2 regions of the Citrifermentans bemidjiense Bem genome follow, and region 2 is predicted to be linked to the other one. Evidence: riboswitches for the same ligand, from Rfam matches in the RefSeq annotation. Region 2 holds a riboswitch; the other holds the start of a gene.

Region 1 (7,368 bases), 1.1 Mb from region 2:
TCTCCAGGCCCGACTTCGTCAGGAAGTAAGGCGCGGCAGAGCGTAAGGCAACAAAAAGGCCGGCGGGGTAACCCGCCGGCCTTTCTTTTTGTTCTTTGTGTAAGCGAGCCGCCGCCAGTGGTTGACAGGTCCGACAGGTCCGACGGGTCGGGTGTCTACCCCTGCGCCTGCACCGCGGTGATGGCGGTTACGTCCACGATGTCCTGGACAGAGCAGCCGCGGGAGAGGTCGTTGACCGGCTTTGCCAGACCCTGGATCACTGGGCCGATCGCCTTGGCGCCGGCGATGCGCTCCACTAACTTGTAGGCGATGTTGCCGGCGTCGAGGTCGGGGAAGACCAGGACGTTGGCCTTGCCGGCCACGTTGCTGCCGGGGGCCTTCTTGCCGCCTACGGCGGGGATGAGCGCAGCGTCGGCCTGAAGTTCGCCGTCGATGCTGAGGTTGGGATCCATCCCCTTGGCCAATTCCAGCGCTTTAAGCACCTTGTCGGCGTCGGGGTGGCTCGCGCTCCCCTTGGTGGAGAAGGAAAGCATGGCGACGCGCGCCGGGACGTCGAGGAAGGACTTGCAGTTCCTCGCGGTGGCGATGGCGATCTCCGCCAGGGCCTGTGCGTCGGGGTTGGGGTTGACGGCGCAGTCGGCGAAGAGGATGACGCCGTTCTCGCCGAACTCGGGGCTCTTGGTCGCCATCAGGAAGAAGGAGGAAACCGTCTTGATGCCGGGGGCGGGGCCCACGGTCTGAAAGGCTGCGCGCAGCACGTCGCCGGTGGTGCCGGTGGCGCCTGCCACCTCGCCGTCGGCGTCACCCTCGCGAACCATCATTCCGGCGAAGTAGAGGTTGTCCGCGCCGCAGAGAAGCTCGCGCGCCTGCTCGGCGGTGAGCCCCTTCGACTTCCTCAGTTCCACCAGTTTCGCCACGTAACCCGCGAGCTTGTCGGAAACGGCCGGCTCGATGATTTCGACACCGGCCAGGTTGATCCCTTTCTCAGATGCGGCGGCCTTGATCGCCTCAGGCTTCCCCAAAAGTATAATGTGCGCCAAACCCTGTTCCATGATGGCCTGGGCGGCGAACAACATCCTCTCGTCATAGCTTTCCGGCAAGACAACCGTCTTCTTGTTGCCCCTTGCCTTATCGTGAATCTGCTTTACCAACGGCATGATGATCCCTCCGTATTAAATTTTCAAACCGTGTTAGTTGTATAACCCAGCAGGTCGGATCGGTCAATAAAAAAGGGTACGGATATGCATCACTTGGATAGCGGCGTGCCGCATTCCTCCGGGTCTCCCTGCAGCTTGGCGACGGCGTGGGGAACGGCGGCCCAGACGAAACTGATGTTTTCCGTCGCCCCTTTGGGGCTCCCGGGGAGGTTGATGATCAGGGTGTTTTTCCTGATCCCGGCGATGGCGCGGGAGATGATGGCGTGCGGGGTTTTTTTCAGACTCTCCGCGCGCATCACCTCGCCGAAGCCGGGGAGCACCCGGTCGACCACCCGTTCGGTCGCCTCTGGCGTCACGTCGCGCGGGGAGACGCCGGTCCCACCGGTGGTGAGGATGAGGTCGAAGCTTCCGCTATCGGACCAGGCCGCCAGCTTTTCCGAGATGAGGGACGCCTCGTCCGGGATCACTTCGGTGCAGGTGACGGTCACCCCGTGCTCTTCCAACCAGCTTCTCAGGGCGGGGCCGCTGCCGTCCGCACGCTCGCCGGTGGAGCAACGGTCGCTTAAGGTCAATATCGCTGCTCGCATGGGAAAATCTCCTTTGGAAATCCTTACGCTTCTCTTTTGAAGACGCCGCTCTTGCCGCCTTCCTTGTAGTGGAGCTTCACGTCGGAGATCACGATCCCCTTGTCGCTCCCCTTGCACATGTCGTAGACGGTGAGGGCGGCGACCGTGGCCGCGGCCATAGCCTCCATCTCCACCCCGGTCCGCTCGAAAGCGCGCACCGTCGCCATAACCGCGATGGTCCCCTCTCTCTCGTCCACCTCGAACTCGATGGAGACGTGGTGCAGCGCCAGCGGGTGGGAGAGGGGGATCAGCTCCGGGGTCTTCTTGGCCCCGGCTATCCCGGCTATGCGGGCCACGCCGATAACGTCCCCCTTGGCGACCCGCCCGGAGACGATCGCCTGCACCGTTTCGGGCTTGAGCTTCAGTACCGCTCCGGCTATGGCGGTCCGCATCGTCGGGACCTTCTGGCTGACATCGACCATGATGGCGTTGCCGCTGGCATCAAAATGATTAAAAGACATCTCAGGCCTCCATTTCCAGGGTGGGATCCAGCAGGTGCAGCTCGACCTCTTCGCCTGCGGCGAATTCGATGCGGTCGGCGGGGAGCAGCGCCAGCGCGTTGCAGCGGAGCATGGTCTTCAGGATTCCGGTGTTCTGGTCGCCCGCCGTGCTGGCCAGGTAACGGCCGTCCTCGATGGTGACCTGCACCCGCAGGAAGTTCAGTTTCCCCGCCTTTTTGCGCGTCCCTTCCTTGAGATAACCGCGCACGGTCCGCCTCAGCGCCTTCTCGTGCCCCATCATCCTCAAAAGCGCGGGCCGAACGAACTCGTCGAAGGTGATCATGGTGGAAACTGGGTTTCCGGGAAGCGAGAAGACAGGCGTATTCCCCCTGAGCGCGAAGGCGGTAGGGCCGCCGGGCTTGACGCCTGGTTTCCAGAACTGCTCGACCACCCCGAGTTCAGCCAGGATCTCGCGCACCAGGTCGCGGTCCCCGGCGGAAACGCCTGCAGAGGTGACCAGTACGTCCGCCTTCAAACCCTCGGTTAAGAGGGCCAAGTGGCTTTCGCGGTTGTCCCTCGCGATGCCGAGGATGACCGGTTCGGCGCCGCAGAGCTTGATGGCGCAGGCGAGGGCCAGGGCGTTACTGTTGACGATCTGGCTCTCTTTTGGTTCCGTGCCGATCTCCACCAGTTCGTCCCCGGTGGAGAGAATGGCTACCCGCACCCGGCGGTAGACCGGGACTACGGCGGCGGAGAAGGAGGCAAGCAGGCTTACCTGCGGCGGCCCGATCAGCGTCCCCTTCGGCATGATCAGGTCGCCGCGGCCGACGTCCTCGCCCTGGAAGCGGATGTGGTCCCCCTTTTTCACCTGCTGCAGCAGCTTCACGCTTTGCTCGCCCGCTTCGGTCTCCTCGATGGGGACCACGGTGTCCGCCCCCGGGGGGATGGGGGCACCGGTCATGATCCTCGCGGCACACCCTTCAAGAACGGCGTCCCCGGAGCTTACTCCGGCAGGGATGTAGTCGGTCACCTTAAGGACGGTCCCGGGCGCGCAGCCGGCGCTTCTCACGGCGAAGCCGTCCATGGCGGAGTTGTCCCAGCGGGGCATGTCGCTGGGAGCGGAGTAATCCTCGGCCAGTATCCTCCCGGCGGCTTCCAACAGGAGTACCCGCTCAACCCCCGCGGGGGCGACTTTCTCAAGGATCGTTCGCCGCGCTTTTTCGTAGTTCATCATCGTCACCTCTTATTGCTGTGGAGTGGGAATAGAAAAGGGTCCTGCATCCCAAAAAGGAGAGGACCCCGTGCGCTGAAAGCGGCGGCGGTTCTCCTTTCCAAAGGGGAGGCGGCGCCGTTTCCGGCGGCACCCAACGGCCAAAGCTTCGTGGGGGTACTCCCTTTAGAAGGCTGCGGCTCGGAGACTATCTGCTTATTTTGCTTAAGCCATAACACAATTGCAGGAAAATAAAAAATTATATTATTCCCAGAATTACCACTCCGTATTTTCCATCGCTGCGCCTGCCAAACGAACAGCTCGTAAAATCGCATTCTTATACGATTTTAGACGGTCCCTCTCCTGTGCGTATACGTTTTCTCATCACTCGCCTGCCGGTAGTCCGCGCTTTTTTAAGGGGTTGCATTACCACCATCAAACAGGGTATGGTTTTTCGCATGCTGCCGGAACCCGACTGGGAGAGGGCGGCGACATTCGTATTCCAGCCGTCGGCTGCAGCCGGCGGCTTCAGGGAAGAAGCTCAGCTATGGCACTGATAGATACCTACGGCAGGCGCATCAACTACCTTCGGCTCTCCGTCACCGACCGCTGCAACCTCCGTTGCCGCTACTGCATGCCGGAAGAGGGGGTCGAGAAGCTGGACCACTCGCAGGTCCTCTCCTACGCCGATTTGTTGCGCATCTCGACCGAGGCGGTTGCCGCCGGCATCGAGAAGATCCGCGTCACCGGCGGGGAGCCCCTGGTCCGCAAGGGGATAATCTCCTTCCTGGAGCGCCTGGGCGCGCTCCCCGGGCTCAAGGAGCTGGTACTGACCACGAACGGCCTGCTCCTTAAGGAGATGGCGCAGGGATTGCGGGAAGCGGGGGTGCAGCGCTTGAACATCAGTCTCGATTCGCTGAAGCCCGAGACCTTCGCGGCAATCACCCGCGGCGGAGAGCTTAAGCGCGTCTTGGACGGCCTTGAAGCCGCCGAGAAAGCTGGTTTCCCGCCGCACAAGATCAACGTGGTGGTGATGCGCGGTGTAAACGACGACGAGATCCTCGACTTCGTGGAACTGACCATGAAGCGCCCCTACGCGGTCCGATTCATCGAGTACATGCCCACCTGCGGCGACGCCGACTGGCGCGAACTCTGCGTGCCGGGGGCCGAAATCAGGGAGCGCATCGGCGAGCGATACCTCATCGAGGAAGTGAGCAACAGCGAGCTCTCCGGCCCTTCGAAGAACTTCAAGGTGCAGGGGGCGCAGGGGTCGCTCGGGATCATCACCGCCATGACCGGGCACTTCTGCAACGGCTGCAACCGGTTGCGGGTGACCGCCTCCGGGATCGCCAAGGGGTGCCTCTTCTCAGGCGACGGGGTGGACCTGCGGCCGGTTTTGGCCACAGGGGACGACGCCCTTTTGCGCCAGGAGGTGCAGCGCATCGTGGCCGCGAAACCTGGCCGGCACGAGGTGACGGACGAGGGCGCGGAAACGGTCCCCTTCGCCATGTCCAGGGTTGGCGGATGATCAAGCGGCAGGTTGAGATTGTTTGGATATAGATTTGATTCAACAAGGAGTTAGCTATGACTGGAAAAATCATCGCGGTGAACGTGAGCCTCAACAAGGGTGAGCGGAAGACACCCGTTCCCGAGGTCATGCTGCGGGAAAACCACGGCATCGAAGGGGACGCGCACGCAGGCGACTGGCACCGCCAGGTGAGCCTCCTGGCTCAGGAGAGCATTGCCAAGATGGTGGCCATGGGGCTCGACGTGAAAGAGGGAGACTTCGCCGAGAACATCACCACCGAAGGGGTGGACCTGGTGCATCTCCCGATCGGGACACGGATGCAGCTGGGGGAGACGCTTTTGGAGGTGACCCAGATCGGCAAGGAGTGTCATAACCGCTGCGCCATCTACTACCAGGCCGGCGACTGCGTCATGCCCAAGGAAGGGATCTTCGCCAAGGTGCTGAAGGGGGGCGTGGTGCGCCCCGGTGATGCGGTGGCGATACTCTAGGCCCCCGGCGTTTGGGAGCGCGGGAGCACCACGGTGAAGGTGCTCCCGCCGCCCGGGACGCTCTCGACGTCGATGCGCCCTCCATGCTCCCGGACGATGCCGTAGGATACGGAAAGTCCGAGGCCGGTGCCGTTGGCCTTGGTGGTGTAGAAGGGGTTGAATACCTGTCTCAGGTTCTCCAGCGCGATGCCGACCCCGGTGTCGCCGACTTTTACCTCGTAGCTCCCCGCGGGCTCCACCTGCTGGGTCCTCACCGAGAGAACGCCCCCTGACGGCATCGCCTGCACCGCGTTCAAGACCAGGTTGGTGAACACCTGACGCAACTGGTCCGCATCCCCCTCCACCTGCGCCACGCTCTCCGCATACTGCTCCGCTATCTCTATCCTCTCAAGCGACACCTGGTGCCCGATCTGGCCCACGATCTCGTGCAAGAGCTCGTTCAGCCGCACGGCTCCAGCTTCCATCTGCTCGCGCCTGGCGAATTTCAACAGGTTCGATACGATCCGCTCCACCCTTTTCACCTGCTGGAAAATGGTGTCCACTTCCTCACGGATCGGGGCTTCCTCCGGCACCGAGAGCTGCAACAACTCCGTGTTGCCGCGGATGATCGCCATCGGGTTGTTGATCTCGTGCGCGACCCCCGCAGCCAGCTCGCCTATCGCCGCCAGCTTCTCCACCCGCAACAACTCCTCGCGGGTCTGCACCAGGAGCCGGTTCTTCTCCTCCAGTTCCGCCGTTCTCGACTGCACCTTCTCTTCCAGGTTGCGGTTCAGTTCGATGATCGAGTCCTCGCGCTCCACGAGCGAACGGCTCATGTCGTTGAACCGCACCGCCAGGTCGCCGATCTCGTCCCGGGAGTCGATGCTGCTTTTCACGTTGCGCTCGCCTGCGGCTACGCGTCGCGCCAGAAGGTCCAACTCCCGTATGGGCTGGGAGAGCTTCCTCCCCAGGAACCCGGCCATGGAGACCCCCACCAGGCCGCTCACCAAAAGGACGAAGCTCAAAAGGACGGCCATGTCGATCTTGACCGCCGAATACTGGCTCTCCAGCATCCCCACGTAGAGGGCGCCGATCGGGACCCCCTGCAGCGAGAGGATCGGTTCGTAGGCGGTCAGGTACCAGTCGTTCACCACGAAGGCGCGCCCGACCCACTTGGCCCCCTTGAGGAGCACCCGCTCCTGGACCGGCGCGGAGAGCCTGGTGCCGACGGCCCGGCTGCCGTCGGTGTTGGGGACGTTGGTGGCGATCCTTATGTCCCCCTGGAAGATGGTGGAGTTACCAACGTCCCGGCCGTTTTTCCGCGCCCCCTCGTAGACCACGGAGCGGATCCGGTCCACGAGCTTCTGGTTGTTGTTGAGGAGCACCCCGCCGTAGAGCGCCCCCAGCAGGTTCCCCGCCTTGTCCCGCACCGGTGCCGCGACCAGGAGGAACATGGCGCCGTTTAGCTGCACCGGGGTTCCTGCGGCGGGGAAGATGCGCGCCTGGCGCACCAGGCTGTCTCCTTCGAGCTCAAGCTCGGAAGAGGGGAGGATGGTGGTGCCGCTGGCGATCTCCCCCTTCAAAGCGCGCGCTACGAACTGGTTGCGGGTCTTGTCGTCGCCGCGCAGCTCGGGGTTGTTGGCCCTGAAGATCACCTTTCCCGAGGCGTCTACGGCGGCGAGGATGTCCAGGCGCTCGCTGGCGCGCAATGAAGAAAGCGACTCGCTCACCGCCCGCCGGTCGCCGGAGGCGATGGTCTCGGCGGTCCTGCCGAAGGAGGCGGTGAGCTTCACCACGTCGTAGATGCGCGAAAGCTCGCTCTGGTAAGCCTCGCGGGCGACACTCAGGTCGTAGCGGACCTTCTCCTGGGCCTGGGCGGCGACCTTGGAGCTCAAAATGAAGACCCCGGCCATCCAGCAGATGAGGATCGCTATCCCCAG
Region 2 (7,368 bases):
ACCGCGTTGCATCCTGGGGGAATAGGGGCGCCGGTCATGATGCGTACCGCGCACCCTGTCTCTAGTGCGGCCGGCCCGTCACCGCCGGCCGGCAGGAACCCTGTGACGCTAAGCTCCGCCGGAACCTTGCTGCAATTAGCGGCGCGAACGGCGAAGCCGTCCATGGCGGAATTGTCGAACTGAGGCAGGTCCCAGGGGGCGACGACGTCCCGTTTCACCACCCGGCCCACGGCCTCCAGGAGGGGAACCATCTCTTCTCCCAGGGGGTGCACGTTGGCCAGGATGATATCGCGTGCTTCTTCAAAGCTTGGCATTTGATACCTCGCGTTTCTCTCAGGCGGAGTTCGCGCCTATTTCCAGCTCTCCCTCTCCCTCAAGGCTCCTCCGGGAAATCACGGGAAATCACGGGAACGTCGCTCTTGGTCCCCCCTCACCTTGCGGGAGGGGGTTAGGGGGTGGGGTAAGGTGCCATCGTTTCCATACTTTGCGACTTCACCCACCCCCCGTCCCCCTCCCGTCTAGGGAGGGGGGGCTGTTATCCCCGCAAATCCCGGAAGAGCCTCCCGCAAGGGGAGGGGGGACTTTGACCGGTTGCCCCCGGCCAGGTTATGCAGCCCGCGCCGCATTATGCCGCGACGACCAGTTCGACCGGGGGCACCTTCGGGTAGGAGATCTCGTGAACCTCCATCTCCAGCAGGTCGATGCTCAACTTGCGGTCGCGCAAAAGCTCCCCTTTGCCGAGGAGGATCTTGCAGGCCTCGGCCACCTCCAGGCTCGCCACCACGGCCGGGGTGAAGGCGGGGTTTCCCAATTGCTGCTCGATACCTTTTCCCGCTACCCAGTGGCGGTAGATGCTCTGCACCGTGGTGTCGCCGGGAAGCTGGGTCGCCACGTGGCCGTACCAGCCGCCGATGGCGCCGTGGACCATCGGTATCCCTGCCACGGTGCAAAATTCTGCCAGTTCCAACCGGTAGGGGATGCTGTCGAGGGCATCGACCGCTACCATGGCGCCGGCCAGTTGCTCGGAGCCGTTGGCGAGGCAGAAGTAGTCCTTGATGGGGGTAACCGTGACGGCGGGGTTGATCTCGGCCACACGGTCGACGGCGGCCTCAACCTTGGCCTTGCCGAGCGTCGCCGGGGTGGAAAGGATCTGGCGGTTCAGGTTGTGCTCCTCGAAGATATCGGGGTCAATGGCCACGATATGGCCGACGCCGATGCGGGCCAGCTCTTCGATGACGTACCCTCCGAGCCCCCCGCAGCCGATCACCGCCACGCGGCTACGGAAAAGCTTCAGCTGCTCCTCGATCGAGATCATGTTCCGGTTGCGCTGGTAGCGTGCCGGGAAGATCCCGTTTTCCAGGGCCAGCGCCTCGACCTCGTGGTACCTCAGGCCGAACCGGGCCACGGCCTGGCTCTGCGCGCTCCAGGAGAGCATCCCCGCTTGGGTGGATTCCTTGAGAAAGGTGACAGCTTTGAGCATGTTAGCCTCCTCCTACCAATGGAAACAGTGAAAGGGTGTCGTGGTCGGAGAGTTTGGAGTCGAGTTCCCCGTGCCTGCCGTTCAGCATGACGATGCCGATCTCCTCCTCGGTGAGTCCGAGGCTCAGCACTACCGCCCGCACGTCGGTCCCTTCGGGGAGTTCCTGCTCTGCCACCTTGAACCTGCCGTTTCTAAATGTCGCGAAAAGCTTGAGCGTGATCAGCATGTGGCACCTGCGAATTCGTGTGTATAAACGAAAAAGCCCGGCGTGACTTTTGGTCACGCCGGGGAGTGGAGCGGTTATTAGAAGTTCCAGAACTCGTCGATCTCTGCGTCGGTGAAGTCCCACACCGCATTGTGCGGCGCCACCGGCTCGTTCTTGAAGAAGTCCGGGAGGCGGTCGTGCACGTTGGTGAGCCCTGCTTCCTGGTTGAACTTGCGCTCAAGCTTCAGGACATGCTTGCCCAGGTTGGTGACGTCGTCGCCGGTAAGGGCGATGCCGAAGCGGGCGTTGATCATGTCGATCAGGGCCGGGAGGCACTCCGGTATGTCGAGAGCCGGGAAGGCCACGAAGATGCACATGCCGGTGGAGTCGACCGCAGCGGTCGCGATCTGCAGGTTGCGAGAGAGTTCTACTTGGCCGTCCTTCTTGAGCGGATCGACGTAGCCGCCGACGTTCAGGATGTTGGTGGCGATGGTGTAGCCGGAGGTGTGGTCGGCGCCCATGGTGCTGGTCGCGTAGGTGATGCCGATACCCTTGACGGAGCGCGGGTCGTAGGCCGGGATCGCCTGGTTCTTGACCACCGGGACGCGGGTGACGCCGTAGGTACGGCCGACGGAGCCGGCGCCGCCGCCGAGGATGCGGCCCAGGGCAGTCCCTTTGCCGATCTCTTCGGTCAACAGGCGGAGCATTTCCTTGGAATCGCCCCAGTTGAGGATGCCGGCTTCCATGGCGACGCCGAACATGACGGCGGTCTCGATGGAGTCGATCCCGATGTCGTCCATCAGGTTGTCGGCGCGGGCGATGTCGTCCAGGTTGTCGATGCAGCAGTCAGCGCCCAGGCCCCAGATGGTCTCGTACTCAAAGCCGGAGGTGACGTACTTGCCGTCCTTGTCGTTATAGACCTGCGAGCACTGGATGATGCAGCCTGCATGGCAGCCGTGCTTCACCTTGCCGCCGCGTGCCGCGATGGTGTCGTGCATGGTCTCGCCGGAAATCTTGTCGTGCCCTTCGAACTGGCCGGTGGTGAAGTTCCTGGTCGGAAGACCGCCTGCTTCGTTGAGGATGTTGACGAGGACGTTGGTGCCGTAGGTCGGCAGGCCTTCGCCGGAGACCGGGTGGTCGAGAAGCGCCTTGGAGAACGCCCTTGCCGCGGTCTTGAATTTCTCCGGATCTGCTATGGTCACGGGTTTGGAGCCTTCACCGTCGATGGAGATGAATTTGATCTGCTTGGAGCCCATGACTGCGCCCAGGCCGCCACGGCCGTGGCTGCGGATCTTGCTGTCCGGGTCCTTAACAGAGATGTTTGCCGCGGTCATCTTCAGTTCACCGGCGATGCCGATGGTGAGGACGCCGGTCTTCTTGCCCAGGCGCTGCTCCACTGCGTCGATGACGGCGAAGTTGCCGACGCCTAAGAGTTCCTTCTCTTCGTTGATGGTGACGCCGTTGATGCCTACGGAGAGGTTGTACCAGGTGCCGGATTTCGGAGCGCCTTCGATGATGAGGGCCTTGATGCCGAGTTTAGCCAGCATCTGCGCGGCGGTGCCGCCGGCGTTGGACTCCTTGATGCCGCCGGTGAGGGGGCTCTTGGCGCCTGCGGAGAGGCGGCCGGAGTTGGCTGCGGCGGTGCCGGTCAGAAGGCCCGGTGCGAAGCAGAGGACGTTCTGCGCGGAGAGCGCATGACAGGTCGGCGGTACTTCAGCGGCCACGATGGTGGAGGTCAGGGCGCGGCCGCCCAGGCCCGCCCAGGCTGCCGGAACTTCTTCGATCTTCGTGGTGAGGTCGGTCATGTTGACGCGAAAAATCTTATCCATGCTTTTCAAGCTCCCTTTTAATTAGTTTCCGGCATCGGTGCCGGCGCTCCTTTCCAAGAGGGAGGCTCCGCCGTTTCCAGCGAAACCCGTTGGCCTGGCTCCGTGAGGGTGGTCCCTTTTAGGCGGCGCATGGCTCGGAGATTCAAAACCCCTCCCCCGCCAGGGGGAGGGGAGCTTTGCTGCTATGCTGCTGGTTCTTACATTGCGTCCTTGAAGATCTGGACGACCTGCTCAAGGGTTGCCTTGCGCGGGTTGGTGAACTGGCAAGCGTCCTTCTTCGCGTTCTCAGCCATGATGGTGAGGTCGGCTTCCTTGACGTTGAGGGCCTTGAGGCCGGTCGGGATGCCGATGGAAGCGGAGAGGGTGCGGATCCTGTCGATTGCCTTCTGGCCTGCTTCGGTCACGGAGAGGCCGTCGATGTTCTCGCCGAGGGCTTTCGCGATGTCGGCGAAACGCTTCGGGCAAGCGATCAGGTTGTACTGGCTGACGGCCGGGAGCAGGATGGCGTTGCAGACGCCGTGCGGCAGGTTGTAGAAGCCGCCCAGCTGGTGAGCCATGGAGTGAACGTAGCCAAGCGATGCGTTGTTGAACGCCATGCCGGCCAGGTACTCGGCGTAAGCCATCTTGTCGCGCGCCTCGAGGTCTTCGCCGTTGGCAACTGCCTTGGAGAGGAACTCGGCGATCAGCTCGATTGCCTTGATGGCGCAAGCGTCGGTGATCGGGGTAGCGATGGTGGACACGTACGCCTCGACGGCGTGGGTCAGTGCGTCCATGCCGGTTGCCGCGGTCAGTGCCGCCGGCTTGCCGACCATGAGCAGCGGGTCGTTGATCGCGACGTTCGGGGTGCAGCGCCAGTCGACGATCGCCATCTTCACGTGGGTGTCGGTGTTGGTGATGATGCAGAAACGGGTCATTTCGGACGCGGTGCCTGCGGTGGTGTTGATGGCCACGAATGCCGGCATCGGCTTGGTGGTCTTGTTCACGCCTTCGAGATCGCGGATGTGGCCGCCGTTGCCGATGACCATGCCGATGCCTTTAGCGCAGTCATGGGAGGAACCGCCGCCCAGGGAGATGATCGCGTCACAGCCGTTGTCCTGGTACACCTTCACGCCGTCGTGCACGTTGATGTCGGTCGGGTTGGGCTCTGCGCCGTCGAAGATGACTGCGGAAACACCGGCCTCTTCAACCTGGGATTTGATCTTGTCGGCAACGCCCATGGCCGAGAGGCCTTTGTCGGTAACGATCAGCGCCTTGGATGCGCCCAGTGCCTTGATCTGGCCACCGGTCTCTTTAGCGGAACCAATACCCATCAGTGATACTGTCGGAATGTAGAAACCGTACGTCTGCTCTCCTAATGCCATTTGTCTTTCCCCCTGTTGTTGTGTCCGGATTTCAAGCCCGGTTGTTTAACCATTGCGTAGGTCCAAGTTGCATACACTGTCCTAAAACGGTTTTCTAGGTTATCGCAAACCCCATACCAGAATCTGCCAGAGTCGCATTTTTTTCGGCATCTGTTATTTTTTTGTCAGATACCGTATACTTAACGCACACCATGTTTACACGACTTCTCCCCCCCGTTTTGGGGCTCGTTCTGAAAAGGAACAAAGGTCGTGTTCCATTATGGAGCGATTGCTCCGTTGTGGTACGTCTGTTTTGGTCAGCGATACATCATCTCATCCCTGCCTCGAAAGCTCCCCTGCAGCAGCGCGAAAAACCTTTGTTCCTCATGTATTCACTATGTTAGTGCCTCATCTCCCCATGACGCCGCACTTTTGTCCGACGTTTTGTCGCAGTTGGTATCGATATTGCCTTTGTATACAAACAGGCAGTACACGAGGCGGATCCCTTTATTAAGAATTTGGGAGTTGCGGCATGGCACTGATCGATGCCTACGGCAGGCGCATAAACTATTTGAGACTCTCGGTCACCGACCGCTGCAACATGCGCTGCAGCTACTGCATGCCGGCGCAAGGCGTGGAGAAGCTCGAGCATAAAGAGATGCTGAGCTACGAAGAGCTCTACCGGGTAGCCGGCGCCTGCATCGCACAGGGGATAGAGAAGATCCGGGTGACCGGCGGGGAACCGCTGGTGAGGAAGGGAATCGTGCCTTTCTTGGAGCGTCTGGCGAGGGTGCCTGGCTTGAAGGAGCTGGTGCTGACCACCAACGGACTGCAACTGGAGGAGATGGCCCAGCCCTTAAAGCGCGCCGGGGTGGCGCGGCTCAACATCAGCCTCGATTCGCTCAGGCCCGAGGTCTTCGCCCGCATCACCCGTGGGGCGGACCTGAAGCGGGTGCTCTCCGGGATAGAGGCAGCAGAAAAGGCGGGTTTCGCGAACCTCAAAATAAACATGGTAGTGATGCGCGGGGTTAACGACGACGAGATCCTGGACTTCGCCGCCCTCAGCATCGAAAAGCCGTACACGGTGCGCTTCATAGAGTACATGCCGACCCTGCAGGACGAGGGGTGGAACGCGCAAAGCATGCCGGGGAGCGAGATCCTCGCGCGGATCGCCGAGCGCTATCCGCTCCTCCCCATGGTGGGTGCAGAGATGGCGGGACCGGCCCGCAACTTCAAGATAGAGGGCGCGGCCGGGGCCATCGGGATCATCACCCCGGTTTCCGGGCACTTCTGCGAGAGCTGCAACAGGATCCGGGTCACCGCCGCCGGCAGGATGCGCGGCTGCCTCTTCTCCGACCAGGGTGTCGATCTCAAACCGCTGCTGCAGAGCCTCGATCCCTACCGGCTGCAGGAAGAGATCCGGCGCATCGTGACGCACAAGCCGGGGCGGCATCACATTGCCGAGCCGGAAGCGGAGAAGATAACGGTCAACATGTCCCGCATCGGTGGGTGAAGCAGGGGCTGGAACTGCAGGGGCTGGGGGCTGGGGGCTAGGGGCCAGGGGCTAGGGGCTAGGGGCTAGGGGCTAGGGGCTAGGGGTTGGGAACAGCGAACAAGCCTTCAGCACCTGGATCAGGGACAGGGATTACGGAGGAAAGAGATATGTCCGGTTCGATAGTCGCGGTAAGCGTGAGCAAGAGCAAAGGGGAGAAAAAGACTCCGATGGAGTCGGTGCATGTCCGGGAAAACTTCGGCATCATCGGTGACGCCCATGCTGGCGATTGGCACCGCCAGGTGAGCCTCCTGGCCCAGGAGAGCATCGATAAGATGGTCTCGCTGGGGCTCTCCGTGGGGCCCGGCGACTTCGCGGAGAACATAACCACCCGCGGAGTGGATCTGGTCAACCTCCCGATCGGCTCGCGGCTGGCCATAGGCCCGGTGGTGCTGGAGATTTCCCAGATCGGAAAGGTCTGCCATACCCGCTGCGCCATCTTCTACCAGGCCGGCGATTGCGTCATGCCTAAGGAAGGGGTATTCGCCACGGTGGTGAGCGGCGGAGTGGTAAGACCCTCAGACGAGATCGAGCTGCTGTAACAGGCAGCATAAAAAAGGAAGCAGCAAGCAAGGGGGAGTGTATGAAGGACCGGAGCCAGAAGAAAGCCAACATCATCTCGATCCGCATGAGCGACGACGAGAGGGACGCCATTCAGCAGCTGATGGACAGCAAGGGGAAGAAAGCTTCTTCCATCATGCGCGAGGCATTCGCCCTGTTCAAGGAGCAGTGGGAGATTTCCAAGCGCATGGAAGCGCCGCTGGAGCAGTAACGGCCACTAAAAGCTTTGGTGGACCACATGGACTCTATGGACCTGGTGGACCCGATGGACGTGGCTGAGAGCAGATAAAAGTTAACTGGAGAGAGAGGTTTTAGCCCATGTACGTGGTTGCTTGCATTAAACAGGTTCCGGACACTACCCAGGTGCAGATCGATCCGGTGACCAACACGCTGGTGCGCGA

The links. Region 2 has a riboswitch for molybdenum cofactor ahead of GBEM_RS06795 (aldehyde ferredoxin oxidoreductase family protein). Riboswitches for the same ligand answer to the same signal wherever they lie in the genome.
Region 1: linked by a shared signal. The riboswitch ahead of GBEM_RS11380 (molybdopterin molybdotransferase MoeA) and the one ahead of GBEM_RS06795 (aldehyde ferredoxin oxidoreductase family protein) in region 2 are both predicted to bind molybdenum cofactor.

The regions. Positions count from the first base shown of each region.
Region 1 is NC_011146.1:2,640,484-2,647,851, reverse strand. Features, by position in the region: gene GBEM_RS11400 (acetate kinase) at 1-29, shown strand, start outside; gene pta (phosphate acetyltransferase) at 156-1,157, opposite strand; gene mog (molybdopterin adenylyltransferase) at 1,247-1,744, opposite strand; gene moaC (cyclic pyranopterin monophosphate synthase MoaC) at 1,768-2,244, opposite strand; gene GBEM_RS11380 (molybdopterin molybdotransferase MoeA) at 2,246-3,457, opposite strand; molybdenum cofactor riboswitch at 3,532-3,652, opposite strand; gene moaA (GTP 3',8-cyclase MoaA) at 3,981-4,961, shown strand; gene GBEM_RS11365 (MOSC domain-containing protein) at 5,018-5,449, shown strand; gene GBEM_RS11360 (cache domain-containing protein) at 5,446-7,368, opposite strand, start outside.
Region 2 is NC_011146.1:1,556,038-1,563,405, forward strand. Features, by position in the region: gene GBEM_RS06780 (molybdopterin molybdotransferase MoeA) at 1-314, opposite strand, end outside; gene GBEM_RS06785 (HesA/MoeB/ThiF family protein) at 626-1,480, opposite strand; gene GBEM_RS06790 (MoaD/ThiS family protein) at 1,482-1,706, opposite strand; gene GBEM_RS06795 (aldehyde ferredoxin oxidoreductase family protein) at 1,784-3,514, opposite strand; molybdenum cofactor riboswitch at 3,545-3,666, opposite strand; gene GBEM_RS06800 (iron-containing alcohol dehydrogenase) at 3,712-4,875, opposite strand; gene moaA (GTP 3',8-cyclase MoaA) at 5,387-6,367, shown strand; gene GBEM_RS06810 (MOSC domain-containing protein) at 6,517-6,948, shown strand; gene GBEM_RS06815 (hypothetical protein) at 6,990-7,178, shown strand; gene GBEM_RS06820 (electron transfer flavoprotein subunit beta/FixA family protein) at 7,286-7,368, shown strand, end outside.